Regions from separate parts of the Ruegeria sp. H3 genome, predicted to be linked through region 3. Evidence: riboswitches for the same ligand, from Rfam matches in the RefSeq annotation. Region 3 holds a riboswitch; each other region holds the start of a gene.
What was found. Region 3 has a riboswitch for cobalamin ahead of ACR0JE_RS17985 (hypothetical protein). Riboswitches for the same ligand answer to the same signal wherever they lie in the genome.
Positions count from the first base shown of each region.

Region 1: it holds a riboswitch for cobalamin, as region 3 does, so the genes downstream of both, ACR0JE_RS13590 (energy-coupling factor ABC transporter permease) here and ACR0JE_RS17985 (hypothetical protein) in region 3, are expected to answer to the same signal.
Region 2: it holds a riboswitch for cobalamin, as region 3 does, so the genes downstream of both, ACR0JE_RS13375 (DUF1636 family protein) here and ACR0JE_RS17985 (hypothetical protein) in region 3, are expected to answer to the same signal.

Region 1 is NZ_JBQFOD010000011.1:10,565-14,774, reverse strand. It holds gene ACR0JE_RS13600 (amino acid aminotransferase) at 1-1,073, opposite strand, end outside; gene sseA (3-mercaptopyruvate sulfurtransferase) at 1,073-1,927, opposite strand; cobalamin riboswitch at 2,071-2,284, shown strand; gene ACR0JE_RS13590 (energy-coupling factor ABC transporter permease) at 2,340-3,017, shown strand; gene ACR0JE_RS13585 (CBU_0592 family membrane protein) at 3,033-3,302, opposite strand; gene ACR0JE_RS13580 (helix-turn-helix domain-containing protein) at 3,302-3,862, opposite strand; gene ilvD (dihydroxy-acid dehydratase) at 3,969-4,210, shown strand, end outside.
Region 2 is NZ_JBQFOD010000010.1:139,172-143,381, reverse strand. It holds gene ACR0JE_RS13385 (carbohydrate kinase family protein) at 1-428, shown strand, start outside; gene ACR0JE_RS13380 (D-lyxose/D-mannose family sugar isomerase) at 448-1,113, shown strand; cobalamin riboswitch at 1,172-1,388, shown strand; gene ACR0JE_RS13375 (DUF1636 family protein) at 1,487-1,843, shown strand; gene ACR0JE_RS13370 (ABC transporter ATP-binding protein) at 1,840-2,616, shown strand; gene ACR0JE_RS13365 (ABC transporter substrate-binding protein) at 2,629-3,582, shown strand; gene ACR0JE_RS13360 (FecCD family ABC transporter permease) at 3,584-4,210, shown strand, end outside.
Region 3 is NZ_JBQFOD010000020.1:8,669-12,878, reverse strand. It holds gene ACR0JE_RS17995 (tyrosinase family protein) at 1-1,111, opposite strand, end outside; gene speB (agmatinase) at 1,223-2,185, opposite strand; cobalamin riboswitch at 2,356-2,561, shown strand; gene ACR0JE_RS17985 (hypothetical protein) at 2,688-2,999, shown strand; gene ACR0JE_RS17980 (HD domain-containing protein) at 3,190-3,810, shown strand; gene ACR0JE_RS17975 (PP2C family protein-serine/threonine phosphatase) at 4,003-4,210, opposite strand, start outside.

The sequences.
Region 1 (4,210 bases), on a different contig from region 3:
AGTTGCTCGACCAGTTCAGGGGCCGCGCCGAGGCGCGAGAACATGCCGCGGTGCTGGGCGACAAAGCCGAACCGGTCTGATCCGGTCAGACGCTGCAACTCGTCCGCCAGTTGCTGACGCAGGCCCAGCATGGACAGGCGCACCTCCTCCAGCTCAGCGGCCCAATCTGCGCGCAAGGCGTCGTCGTTCAGGATGGTGGTCACGACCCGTGCGCCATGGTCCGGCGGAAACGAGTAGTTCTGGCGGTTCAGGAAGGCCAGCGTGCTCTGGTTCAGCGCGGTCTGCGCCACATCGTCACTGATCGCCATCAGCAACCCGGTGCGTTCACGGTAAACGCCGAAATTCTTCGAACAGGACGCCGCGATCAGGCAGCGCTTGACCGACGATGCCACCAGACGGGTTGCCTGCGCGTCTTCCTCAAGACCGTCGCCGAAACCCTGATAGGCGATGTCGATCATGGCAACCAGCCCAAGCTCGTTGATCAGGTTCACCACCTCTTGCCACTGCACGGGGTTCAAGTTTGCGCCGGTTGGGTTGTGGCAGCAACCATGCAGCAGAACCACGTCGCCCGCCTTGGCAGTTTTCAGGTCCTCGATCATACCGTCGAAATCGACGCCGCGGGTTTCGCCGTCGAAATAGCGATACGGAACCGCCTCGATACCCAAGTAGCTCAGGATCGACAGGTGGTTTGGCCATGTCGGGTTCGATACAAACACGCGCGCCGCAGGATTGGCCATGCGGATCATCTCGAACGCCTGACGACAGGCACCCGTCCCGCCCGGTGTCGCAACGGCGGCAATATTGGCACGCGGTACTGCGTCGCCGAGGATCAGGCCGATCATCGCATCGGCATAGGCCGGATCACCTGCCAGTCCCGTATAGGCTTTGCTCTCCTGCTCCTCCAGAATGCGCTTTTCGGCGGCTTTGACCGCTCGCATAACCGGGGTAACACCTTCGGCATTCTTGTAGACACCAACACCCAGGTCGATCTTCTGATCGCGCGGGTCTTCGCGGTACATCTGCATCAGCGCCAAGATTTTGTCGGCGGGCTGCGGTTTGAGGTTCTCGAACATCAGGTCTCTCCGGTTGCGACGGGCAGGGTTGGGAAAGCACCCCATTCAGCCCAGGAGCCGTCATAAAGCGCGTGGTCTTTTTTGCCCATGCGTTCAAGCGCAAGGCTTAGGATTGCAGCGGTCACGCCCGAACCGCACGAGGTGATCGCCGGTTTGGTCAGATCCACGCCTGCGGCCTCAAACACGGCGCGGCACGCATCGGGCGACTTCATTGTACCATCACTATTCAACAGGCTGCCAAAGGGCACGTTGCGCGACCCTGGTATGTGGCCAGATCGCAGCCCTTCGCGCGGTTCAACCTCGGTTCCGGCGAAACGGGCGGCAGCACGGGCATCGATAATCTCATGATCAGCCAGTTTGGCGGCCGCAGACACTTGTGTCACGTCGCGTACCAGATGGTTCTGCACCCGAACGGTCATATGCCGATCCCGGATCACCGGGGGCAGATCTTCAACCTCTCGCCCTTCGGCCTGCCATTTCGGCAAACCCCCGTCCAGAACGGCGATGTTCTCTTGGCCCATCAGGCGGAACAGCCACCAGACCCGCGCGGCCGACATCAGCCCGGCCCCGTCATAGACGACCACCTGATGACCATCGCCGACGCCCATCGCCCGCAGGCGTGACATGAACTTCTCGACCGGCGGCGCCATATGTGGCAAGTCCGAACGTTGGTCCGAAATGTCATCAATATCGAAGAAGCGCGCGCCGGGGATGTGGCCCGCATCATATTCCGCCTTGGCATCGCGGTTCTGCGCAGGCAGGTACCACGATCCATCCAGGATCCGCAGATCCGGGTCCTTCAGATGGGCGGCAAGCCAGTCGGTGGAAACGAGGGTTTTGGGATCGTCTTGCATCAAAGCCTCCCCTAAGCGAGTCTGAGTTTCCCTATATCCGAGCGGACAAACGTGCAAGCCATGCCAAGGCCTGCACCCCCCGGCGCGCTGACAATTTTTTCCAAACATACACGTTTGCCTGCTTGACAGGCGGCACCCCGTGCCAGACACCTGCCGGACATGGTTTCCAAAGGGGAATTCCCCCTGAGGAACGAAAAGGGAATCCGGTGCGACAGTAGCTGTCAATTCCGGAACTGCCCCCGCAACTGTAAGCGGAGTTTCGCCCCATCATGGCCACTGACCGAAGCAATCGGTTGGGAAGGCCGGGATCGAAGCCAATCCGCAAGTCAGGAGACCTGCCATGTGCAAACCGGGCGAAAGCCCAATTTTTAAACCTTTCTGCCGTCGGGTGTGACGGGAAGGAGACCAAACTATGCATATCGAACCGGGCGTCGTAAATGGCGCCAAACTTGTCTTGAGCTACGCCACCGCAACTGGCGCAGGGCTCTATGCCGCTAAACTGGCATGGGACAGCCTGAAAAGCAGCGGCCTTGCCAGCCTTGCCATTCGCTCAGCCCTGACCATTGGGCTGGTTTTCACCTTCTTTGAGGTGTTGCCGCACTTCCCGGTCGGGGTGTCAGAGGTTCATTTTATTCTAGGATCGACCCTGTTTTTGTTATTCGGTGCGGCCCCTGCCGCCATCGGCCTGATCGCGGGCTTGTTTATTCAGGGGTTTTTCCTGGCGCCTTTCGACCTGCCTCAGTTCGGGATGAACATGACAACGCTGCTGGTACCATTGTTTGCCTTGCAGGCCTTGGCCAACCGCATCATTGCGCCAAATACGGCCTATATTGATCTGAAGTATTCTCAGGCACTTGCGCTGTCGACGGCCTATCAGGGCGGTGTCGTCGTCTGGGTGGCGTTCTGGGCCTTTTATGGCCAAGGATTTGGTGCAGAAAACCTCGCCGCCGTTGTCAGCTTTGGCGCTGCGTACCTCCTGGTTATCCTGATAGAACCACTGGCTGATTTGGCCGTGTTGGCCGCAACAAAATCCATGCGGGATCTGGGCCGGATTGGGCTGTTCACACCGCGCCTTCACAACACTGCATAACTCTATTGCGCCGCGTTACCCTTCGCGGCGCAACCTGAAATGCTGAATAATCCCGATCACGCTAATGATGATCCAGAAGCCTTCAATCAACATTGACGCCAGATTGAAGTTCTGAAGCAGCGAATAGACAATCAAAACAGACCCCAGCAGGTTCACCACGGGAAACGCCAGATCTTCGGAATTCATATACCGCATCTGCGTCGCGAAATAGGCGGCAACCACGATCAGAGCCCCGAAGGAACCGATGGCGTCCACGATGGTCAGACTGTTGAAAAACTCACTCATCAATGAACCTTGCCGTTTTCCTGAACATCCGGCTGTTGCGCATAGTGATGCATGTTCAAAAACGCCGCCCCTTCAGCACCTGCGCGATATCCGTGCGGGACATCCGCTGCAAATCGAAGTCCCTGCCCCGTTTGCAAAGACACCCAAGCCTCACCTTTCAGAATGTCCAGCGTGCCGCTGAGCACAAAGACCTCCTCGGTCACACCAGCGGCATGGGCAGGGGACTCATGGCTTTGGTTCGGGTCGAGGTTGACGTGAAATGTCTCTGCCCCCAAGGCCGGATCAAAGGGGAAAACGATCTTGACCTCGATACTGCCGGGAAAGGTAACGGTTTGAAAAACCGACGGATCACCATTCACGGTGTCGATCAACGCGCTGAGCGGCAGCTGAAATCCTTTGGCAATCTTCCAGAGCGTGGCGATCGTCGGGCTTGATTCGCCGCGTTCGATCTGACCTAGCATCGCTTTGCTGACACCGGTGATTTCGGCAACTTTCGACAGGCTCAGCCCCGAAGCGGCCCGCACATCCCTTAGTTTCAGTGTTATGTCGTCCGGAGCCATGCCGTTGTCTTTCGAATCCTCTTGTGCGTTATAGCGCACATATGGTACGTGCGCTATAACGCACATTCCCCGCATATCGCAACCGGGGCAAAAGGGAAACAGCATCATGCCAATGTACCGATCCAGAACCTCTACCCATGGCCGCAACATGGCCGGTGCCCGCGGCCTGTGGCGTGCCACCGGTATGCAGGACGATGATTTCGGCAAGCCGATTATCGCCATTGTCAACTCCTTCACACAATTCGTGCCGGGTCACGTCCACCTGAAGGATTTGGGCCAGATGGTCGCGCGTGAGGTTGAAAAGGCTGGCGGTGTTGCCAAGGAATTCAACACCATCGCGGTGGATGA
Region 2 (4,210 bases), on a different contig from region 3:
CCAGATACCGCACCCGTTTGAATGCCATGATTGCGCAGACCGATATCCTCAAAGTCTCGGATGAAGATCTGGACTGGATCATTCCGGGGCCCGAAACCCATGCCGAGAAAGTGCCTTTGTTGCTGCAAGCCGGTCCCGCGGTTGTGATTGTTACACGTGGGAGCCAGGGGGCTTCGGGTTATCTACGCGATGGCTCGGAAACCACGATACCGGTTAAAGCGGTTCAGGTTGTCGATACGGTGGGGGCGGGCGATACGTTCAACGCTGGCGTGCTGGCGGAACTTCACCGTTCCGGACATCTGACCAAAGCCGGGCTGCGCGATCTGACAAAAGAAAGCCTGCGTGCAGCTTTAGCGTTGGGTGCAGATGTTGCAGCAGTCACCGTATCGCGTGCCGGGGCCAACCCGCCCTGGGCGCACGAGCTCTAGTCCCAAAAAGGGAAGTCACATGAAACGTTCCGACATCAACCACATCAAGACCGATGCACAGGCCTTTATCCAGTCTTTCGGTTTCATCCTGCCCCCCTTTGCCGACTGGTCTCCGGATCAGATGCGCAGCGCCAAGGCCGACACGATCCGCGCCCGGGGACTGGGATGGGACATCACCGACTACGGGCAAGGCAAATTTGATGAGCTTGGCCTGTTCCTGTTCACCCTGCGCAATGGGGATGAGAACGATCTGAGCCAGGGTCGTGGGATGCTTTATGCAGAAAAACTGCTGATCTCGCGCGACAAGCAGCTGTCGCCGATGCATCGTCATATCGTCAAAGCCGAGGATATCATCAACCGGGGCGGCGGCGATCTGGTGATGGAGATCTATGCCTCGAACCCCGATGGCAGCGTAGACCGCGACACACCGGTTGTGGTGCCCAGCGACGGATGCGATATCACCATCACTCCGGGCGAATTGCTGCGCCTGAAACCCGGCGAAAGTGTAACCCTTATGCCCGGAATCTGGCACGCCTTCTGGGCCGAGCGTGGGGATTGCCTGATCGGCGAGGTCTCAACCGTAAACGACGACCGCACCGATAACGTGTTCGAACAACCCATTCCCCGCTTTGCCACGATCGACGAAGATACCGAGGCCGAGTTCCTGCTGGTTGCGGATTACTGATCTACCCCGAGATTGACCCGAGCCTCTCAGCGATTGCTTGACAAGCGTGTCTTGTCCAGAATAGCTGACCTGTGATGGTTCCCGCAGCTTTGGGTGCGGGATGAAAATGGGAATACGGTGCGGCCCCCGGAATATCGGAACAGGCCAAGTCCGTAACTGCCCCCGCAACTGTAAGCGGTGAGTGACGCCAAATCACCACTGGCCCGAGAAGGCCGGGAAGGTTGGCCAAGCGATGACCCGCAAGTCAGGAGACCTGCCATCACCTGTGAAACCAACCCGGGACGGGGCGTCCCGCAAGGAGGATTGATGGCATATTCGCGTCCTATCGGGACTGGCACTTTCGACACGGGCATTCTGCGCGTTGAGGATGGCCATGCATCGCGCGGCTGATCATTTTGTGCTGATCTGCTCGACCTGTCAGGGTGAGATCGAGGCCAGCACAGCTCAGAGCATCCTGGACGCAGCCCTGCCCGATGGGTTTGCAACGCGTCTGATCCCGTGCATGGCGGGATGTGAACGCCCGATGACCGTAGGGCTTCAAGCCGAAGGCAAAGCGCAGTACCTGTTTGGCGATATCCAAAGCACCACTGATCTGGATGCAATCGCCGCATTCGCCCATCAGTTCCACAACAGCGAAAGCGGCTGGACCAGCGCTACAGACCGGCCCCCTGCCCTGCTCTTCAAAACACTGGCCCGCCTGCCCCGGCTGCCCCAAAGGGACAAGGCATGAGCTTTCTGGTCGCCGACAATTTGGAATACTACGCCCTGAATGGCGATGTGCTGTTGCAAGATGTCTCCTTCTCTTTGGACGAGGGGGCGATCCTTGCCATCGCGGGCCCCAACGGCGCCGGGAAAACAACGCTGCTGAACCTGCTCTGCGGGGTCGAGCGTCTGGCGCTGGGAGACGTTCGGATCAACGGTCAAAGCCTACGCAGCCTGTCTGCGCAGGAACGCGCCCGGACCATTGCGGTTGTTGGTCAGCAGGAACTGCCCGATGGCCGCCTAAAGCTGCGCGACTACGTTGCGCTGGGCCAGATTCCCATTCAAAGCGACCGCTCGGCAGAAGACCACAAGATGGATCTTGCACGCGTTCTGCGCACAACCGAGCTGACCCATCTGGCGGACAAGCCGATGCAGCGGCTCTCGGGCGGCGAACGCCAACGCGCCCATATCGCGCGTGCATTGGCGCAGAACCCCTCGCTGTTGTTTCTGGACGAGCCCACCAATCATCTGGACCCCGATGCCAAGGGGCACATGCTGTCGCTGGTGGCCGAACTGGGCGTAACAGTGGTGATGATCGTACACGACCTTGTCATGATCCCGGAATTCGCCAGCCATGTCGCGCTGATGAAATCCACACGCATGACGGGCTTTGGGCCAGTCGACCAAATACTGACGCCGGATCAAGTGCGCGACACGTTTGGTGTTGACTACCTGTGCTTCCAGCACGAAGGGCGCGTGATCCCGGCGCTGGATATCCGAAAACGAACGCTTTCATCTTAACAGGAGAGAACGATGAAACAGAAGCTTTGGTCAGCTTTGATGATCACCGGTTTGGCCAGCGGCGCAGCAGCGCATGAGGTGACCGTGGACAATTGCGGAGAACCGCTGGTGTTCGACGCGAAGCCGGAACGGCTGGTGGTGCATGACATGAACATGACCGACATGGCCTTTGCGCTGGGCCTGCAAGAACACATCGTTGGCCTGACCGGTATCACCGGTTGGTACAAGACAAGCCCTGATTTCGATAAGCTGCGCGGTGAAATCCCGGAACTGGCGCCGAAATACCCAACCGTCGAAAACCTGGTTGCGGCAGAACCTGACCTGTTCTTCGCAGGCTGGTATTACGGCATGAAGCCCGGTGGTGACGTGACCCCGGACACTCTGGCCCCGTTCGGCATCAAGACAATGATCCTGACCGAAAGCTGCGTGCATATGGACAAGGACCGCCCTGAGGCCAGCATGGACCTGTTGTTCAACGATGTGCTGCGCCTGGGTCAGGTCATGCATGTCGAAGAAAAGGCCGAGGAACTGGTTGCAGGCTGGAAAGAACAGCTTTCTGCCATTGAAGCCAAAACCACCGATCTGGCCAAACCCCGTGTCTTCCTGCTGGACGGCCCGGCAGATGCACCCTTTACCGCTGGCAAATTCGCCATCCCCGATGCGATGATCGCAGCGGCTGGCGGCGAAAACGTCACCCATGACATGGATACCAGCTGGGGCCGCACCTCGTGGGAAGCGGTTGCTGCATCGAACCCGGAATTTCTGGTGCTGCTTGACTATCAGACCGGCAACGGGGCAGAGGACACGTTCAAGTTCCTGCAAGAGCACCCGGTGATGTCCCAAACAGACGCTGTGAAAAATGAACGCTGGATCGGTCTGCGCTACGAAGAGCTGACACCGGGACCGGCAAACATTGACGCGATCCAGAAGATGGCGGATGCGATGCACCCGACGGCGACCAACTGATATGGTCCATACGGGCCGGATAGTTGTGCTGGGGGCGGTCGTTCTGACCGCCCTTTTGCTGCTGTCGACAGTCTACGGTACAACCCCGATCCCGGTGGCAGATGTCATTGCCGCCATCGGCCTGGGCACAGGTCTGTCAGAAGGCGAGATGTCGCCGCTGCATCGGATCGTGTTTGATCTGCGCCTGCCGCGTGCGCTGTTCGCCGCTGTCATCGGTGCGGGGCTTGGTGTTGTGGGGGTGGTTCTGCAGACCACCACGCGCAACGACTTGGCAGACCCATTTCTATTCGGTCTCTCGTCGGGCGCGGCTGCGGGCGCTGTTCTGGTCATCACGGTCACCGGCGATGTGCTGGGCATCTGGACCCTGCCGCTGGCTGCGTTTTGCGGTGGCTTGATCGCATCGGGCATTGTGTTGGCCTTGGTACAGGGGTTGCGCACAAGCGCACCGGAAAAACTGATCCTGGCAGGGCTTGCCGTGTCTTTCCTGTTCTCCGCCATCACTAACTATCTGATCTTTTCCGGAGACAACCGCGCCGCCCATTCCGTGATCTTCTGGATGCTGGGCGGACTGGGCCTTGCGCGGTGGGAGACATTTCCACTGGTCCTGATCGGACTAGCCCTGATCCTG
Region 3 (4,210 bases):
TGTACCCTGTCGAAGCATCGCAACTGGCGTTGTCGACATAGGCGCGCAGCTCAAAGCTTTCGGTCGGCGGGCGCATGCGATGGAATTCAAGTTCCGCCCTGACAAACCCGGCTTTCACCGTGCCCAGCCGAACCTCGGTCACATTGCTGGCCGCCGCTGACAAAGTGGCCACTGGCGCGCTGTCTGCGGTGCCCAAAGCACCAATCGCGGCTTCAACGGAATCCTCGGAATAGATGTATCGAAGTGAGGTTTCCGCATCGATCAGATCGCGGCCCACCCGACCATCATATACAACTGTGTCCAGAACATGCTGTGGAACATTGGCCGCGGGCCACAGCGCCTGCCAATCCGCCCAAACCTTGTCGCACATCGCATGGTGCAGCCAGAAAACGGGATCGTAAGACGCGGACACTGTGCTGCCCATATCTCCAATCGAGCGGGGCAATGGCGACGATGCATCCGTGCCACCCGTTAAAACGTGGATACCGCCATGAGCCGCAAAGTTGAAGTCGGCCTGGAAGGCTTCAAAGTTTGGATTGGTCAGGTAACGCTCAACCTCATCCTCCAGCAACGGGATATTGCTGCGCAGGCGCGTCGTGTATCTGCGTGTAAAGACCTCGTCGCCGGTCAAACCCAGGGCAATGCTGCGATAGAGGCTGTGCGCGCGGGCAAGCGGATTGGGAACATCATCCCCGGCACCGTTTGTGTAGGTCGCATCATCCACCACTTTCGGCAGCCCGTTCGAGGCATGCGTCGCCGTGGCAAACTGCGTCCAATCCCAATAGGGAAGCGTAAGTTCAAGTTCGTCATCCCCGCGCTTCCATTGCAGCGCGCTGTTGAGCGCTTTTTCGAACGAATAGACATAGGACCGGTGCCAGGTCAGAAACGTGCGGTCATCGTCATGGCAAAGGTCTTGATCATAACCGTGCCCACGCGCCAGAGCGAAATACCCGCGCCGATCACCCATCGCGATGCCCGAGATTTCGTACATCGCAGCATAGGCGTCACGCAGGTCCTGGATATCTTCTTCACGCAATCTGATCAGGTCGAAACGGATCAGCGGCAACCCGGCCTGTTTTCTTAGAAAGTTCAGTTTGGCAATCGTTGTCATCTAAAAATCCCCCTTAAGGAGTGCTTCAATGCGCCCAGTATAGCATAAAACCAACGCCGATGGCGGTGGCACGCTCAAACGCTCGGCACTACTAGATGACGATTGGCAGATCTAACGCTGCTCTTTCTCATGCAGCACGCGCCCAATGATATTCATTAGCAACTGGGCCGCAAGGATTTGGGTGGAGCTGGTGGCGTCATAATCCGGTGCGACTTCAACAAGATCGAGTCCGACAATGTCGCCCCGCTTGGCCAGACCTGCCATGAGCTCTAGCACTTCGTAGTAAATGAACCCGCCATGGCTTGGTGTACCTGTACCTGGGGCGATGGATGGGTCGAAGGCATCAATGTCTATAGTCACATAATACCGCGCGCCTTCTGGAATGCGGGCCAGCATCCCATCGACCCCCATTTTGCGGAATTGCCGGACAGATTGGATGTCTGATCCCATGGCGCGGGCATCCGCATAGCCATCCTTAGCGGTGGACGACACATTGCGAATGCCGATCTGACTGAGGCCGGTGACATAGGGTTTTTCGGCGGCACGGCGCATTGGGTTTCCGTGGCCATAGCGCACCCCATGCCGTTCATCGACAAAATCCAGGTGCGCGTCGATTTGCACCACATGAATTGGTTCTTGATCATCAAAGGCATTGATGCAGGGGATATTGATCGAATGATCGCCGCCCAAGACGACCGGTAGCGCCCCCGCCTCCAGTATTTTGCGCACCCCAAACTCGATATTTGCATGGCTTTTCATTGTGTCGGTATGCACGATGTCTGCATCGCCGATATCAACAATGGTTACTTTGGCCGGATCCAGATAGGTGACATCATCTTCGTGGTCATAAGCGCCAGCATGGCCGAATGAGAACAGCGTCGACGCCTCACGGATCGCGCGTGGCCCCATCCGCGCCCCGGACCGCCATTGACAGCCAAAATCAAACGGGGCGCCAAGAACCGCAACGTCGGCGTCAATCGCGTCCCAATCCTCGACATAGGGATACTTGCCAAAGGTACAGATACCAACGAAAGGCAGGTTCAATCGGCCGGACTCGTAGCCATGGTTCGACATATGAGGGTTCTTTCTGTTCAGATCTTCAACATTTGCGAACATTAAGGCACCCGAATGCCACGCCCTGTAAAGCCTTTTGCATGGATTGAACTCACTGCCATTTCAGCTTTGGCGGACATTTTCGGCGTTGTCAGATTGCGCCAAACCCAGTGGACATAGTGAATCGCGTATGAGACAGTGAAAGCGATGGTGTCCGGCTCGGTTCGAGTCGGCTGAAAAGGGAACACGGTGCGGGTTCATACCCAATTCCGTGACTGCCCCCGCAACTGTAAGCGGCGAGCGACCCCGTTGGAAACCACTGAGCCCTAGGGTTCGGGAAGGAACGGGAAAGCGTTGACCCGCAAGTCAGGAGACCTGCCATCTACGGTGTGTGATGCCATGCGCCGCAGTCAACTTGAACCCGGGCGGGGTGCCTTGGGAACGGCAGAGACGACCGAAGGACCAAGCGTCCCCGGCACATCACCGTGACCAGCCACACTCCTCCCCTTGCGCGGAGGGCGCGATGTTATTGGAACGGACGATTATTCAACTCGATACAGGCCCCATGCCTGCGGATGAAGCACGTCAGATGGGACAGCTTGGCTATATGCAATGGATCGCGGGTGTTCCTGGCAATGCCTGCTATGAAGTAGCTGCGAGGCATGCTTACGAAACAGCTGCACCATTTAAAGATCACTCACCTGCCGTTGCAGCGTTCTGCGACTTGCTTTTGACTTCGCTGGAACAGCCGTTCAGACCTTTGCCACTTGCCACGCCAAAACGTGAAAGGCGCGGGGGTGCACAAGCCCGCCGATCTTTTCGCATGCCGCTGTGACATAGAACAGGCTGCGGGATCATCGCACATCTTTAGGCTCTTAAACGCAATCGAATACCCACCTCCGGCGACTACAAATTTTACCGGCACAACAGGTTTCATTTGCCGAGTCCGGTGTTTGCGTGGATAGTCCAGAATTGCATGCTTGCTTGCGCCCGCTGACCCACACGTAAACGCCAAAGGACATGCTATGGATCAGGTGAAATTCACGCAGATGAAGGACGGGGACAAAGAGGACTACACCTTCCTCGATACTCTGGAGCGTGAGTACTGCAAAGGAACGTCAGATCGTTTGCTCGAGGCGATGGAGAGGCTCGACAAAAGCCTGTCCGGCTATCAAGTCACACGTCTTGGCCATTCGGTGCAGTCAGCAACCCGCGCCTGGTTTGACGGGGCAGACATAGATTGGATCGTTGGCGCCTTGCTGCATGATATCGGTGACATCTATGCGCCGCATAATCACGATGAATATGCGGCCTCAATCCTCAAACCCTTCCTACGCGAACAGGTCACGTGGTGCGTGCATACCCATGGGGATTTTCAGCTTGTTTACTTCGGAGAGCACGTAGGCGCGAACCCCGAAAAACGCCAAGCTCATCGTGACAGCATCTATTTCGATGACTGTGCCGAGTTCTGTGAACGCTGGGATCAATCGAGTTTTGATCCCGCTTATCCCAGCAAACCACTGTCTTTCTTTGCAGATATGGTGCGTGAGGTGTTTGATCGCACACCCTATGATCCGGCTGTTGTTCAACCTGGCGTCCGGGTTCCGCTCACCGATGACGCCGTTGCTGAAATGCGATGGGCGTAGGATGTATTCGATCTAGTCAAATCACGGCCTGCTTTGTTCAAACATGCGGAGTTGGTAGAGGTGATTTGATACTCGTTGAGCACAAAAGCGGGCCAATCAGCACTACAAGAATCGCAGAATTCAGTTGTGACAAGCCAGTTTGTAATAAATACAGACGCCCCGCGACATCAGTTCGACGCCAGCTATCAACGCCTAAGAACAAACCTTTGCAACAGAGAAAGCTATGTTGTCCTGATCTGGATCATCAAGGCCAATCAAGGCTCTGATCAACTTATCCGCAATAGCGTCGCAACTCACTTCATGATTGCGCGTAACAACCTCTTGAATGTCCTTGTCTTCTAGAAACTGAAGCCCATCCGAAGCTGCAATGAGAACATCATCTGGCAGAAGCTTAAACGGG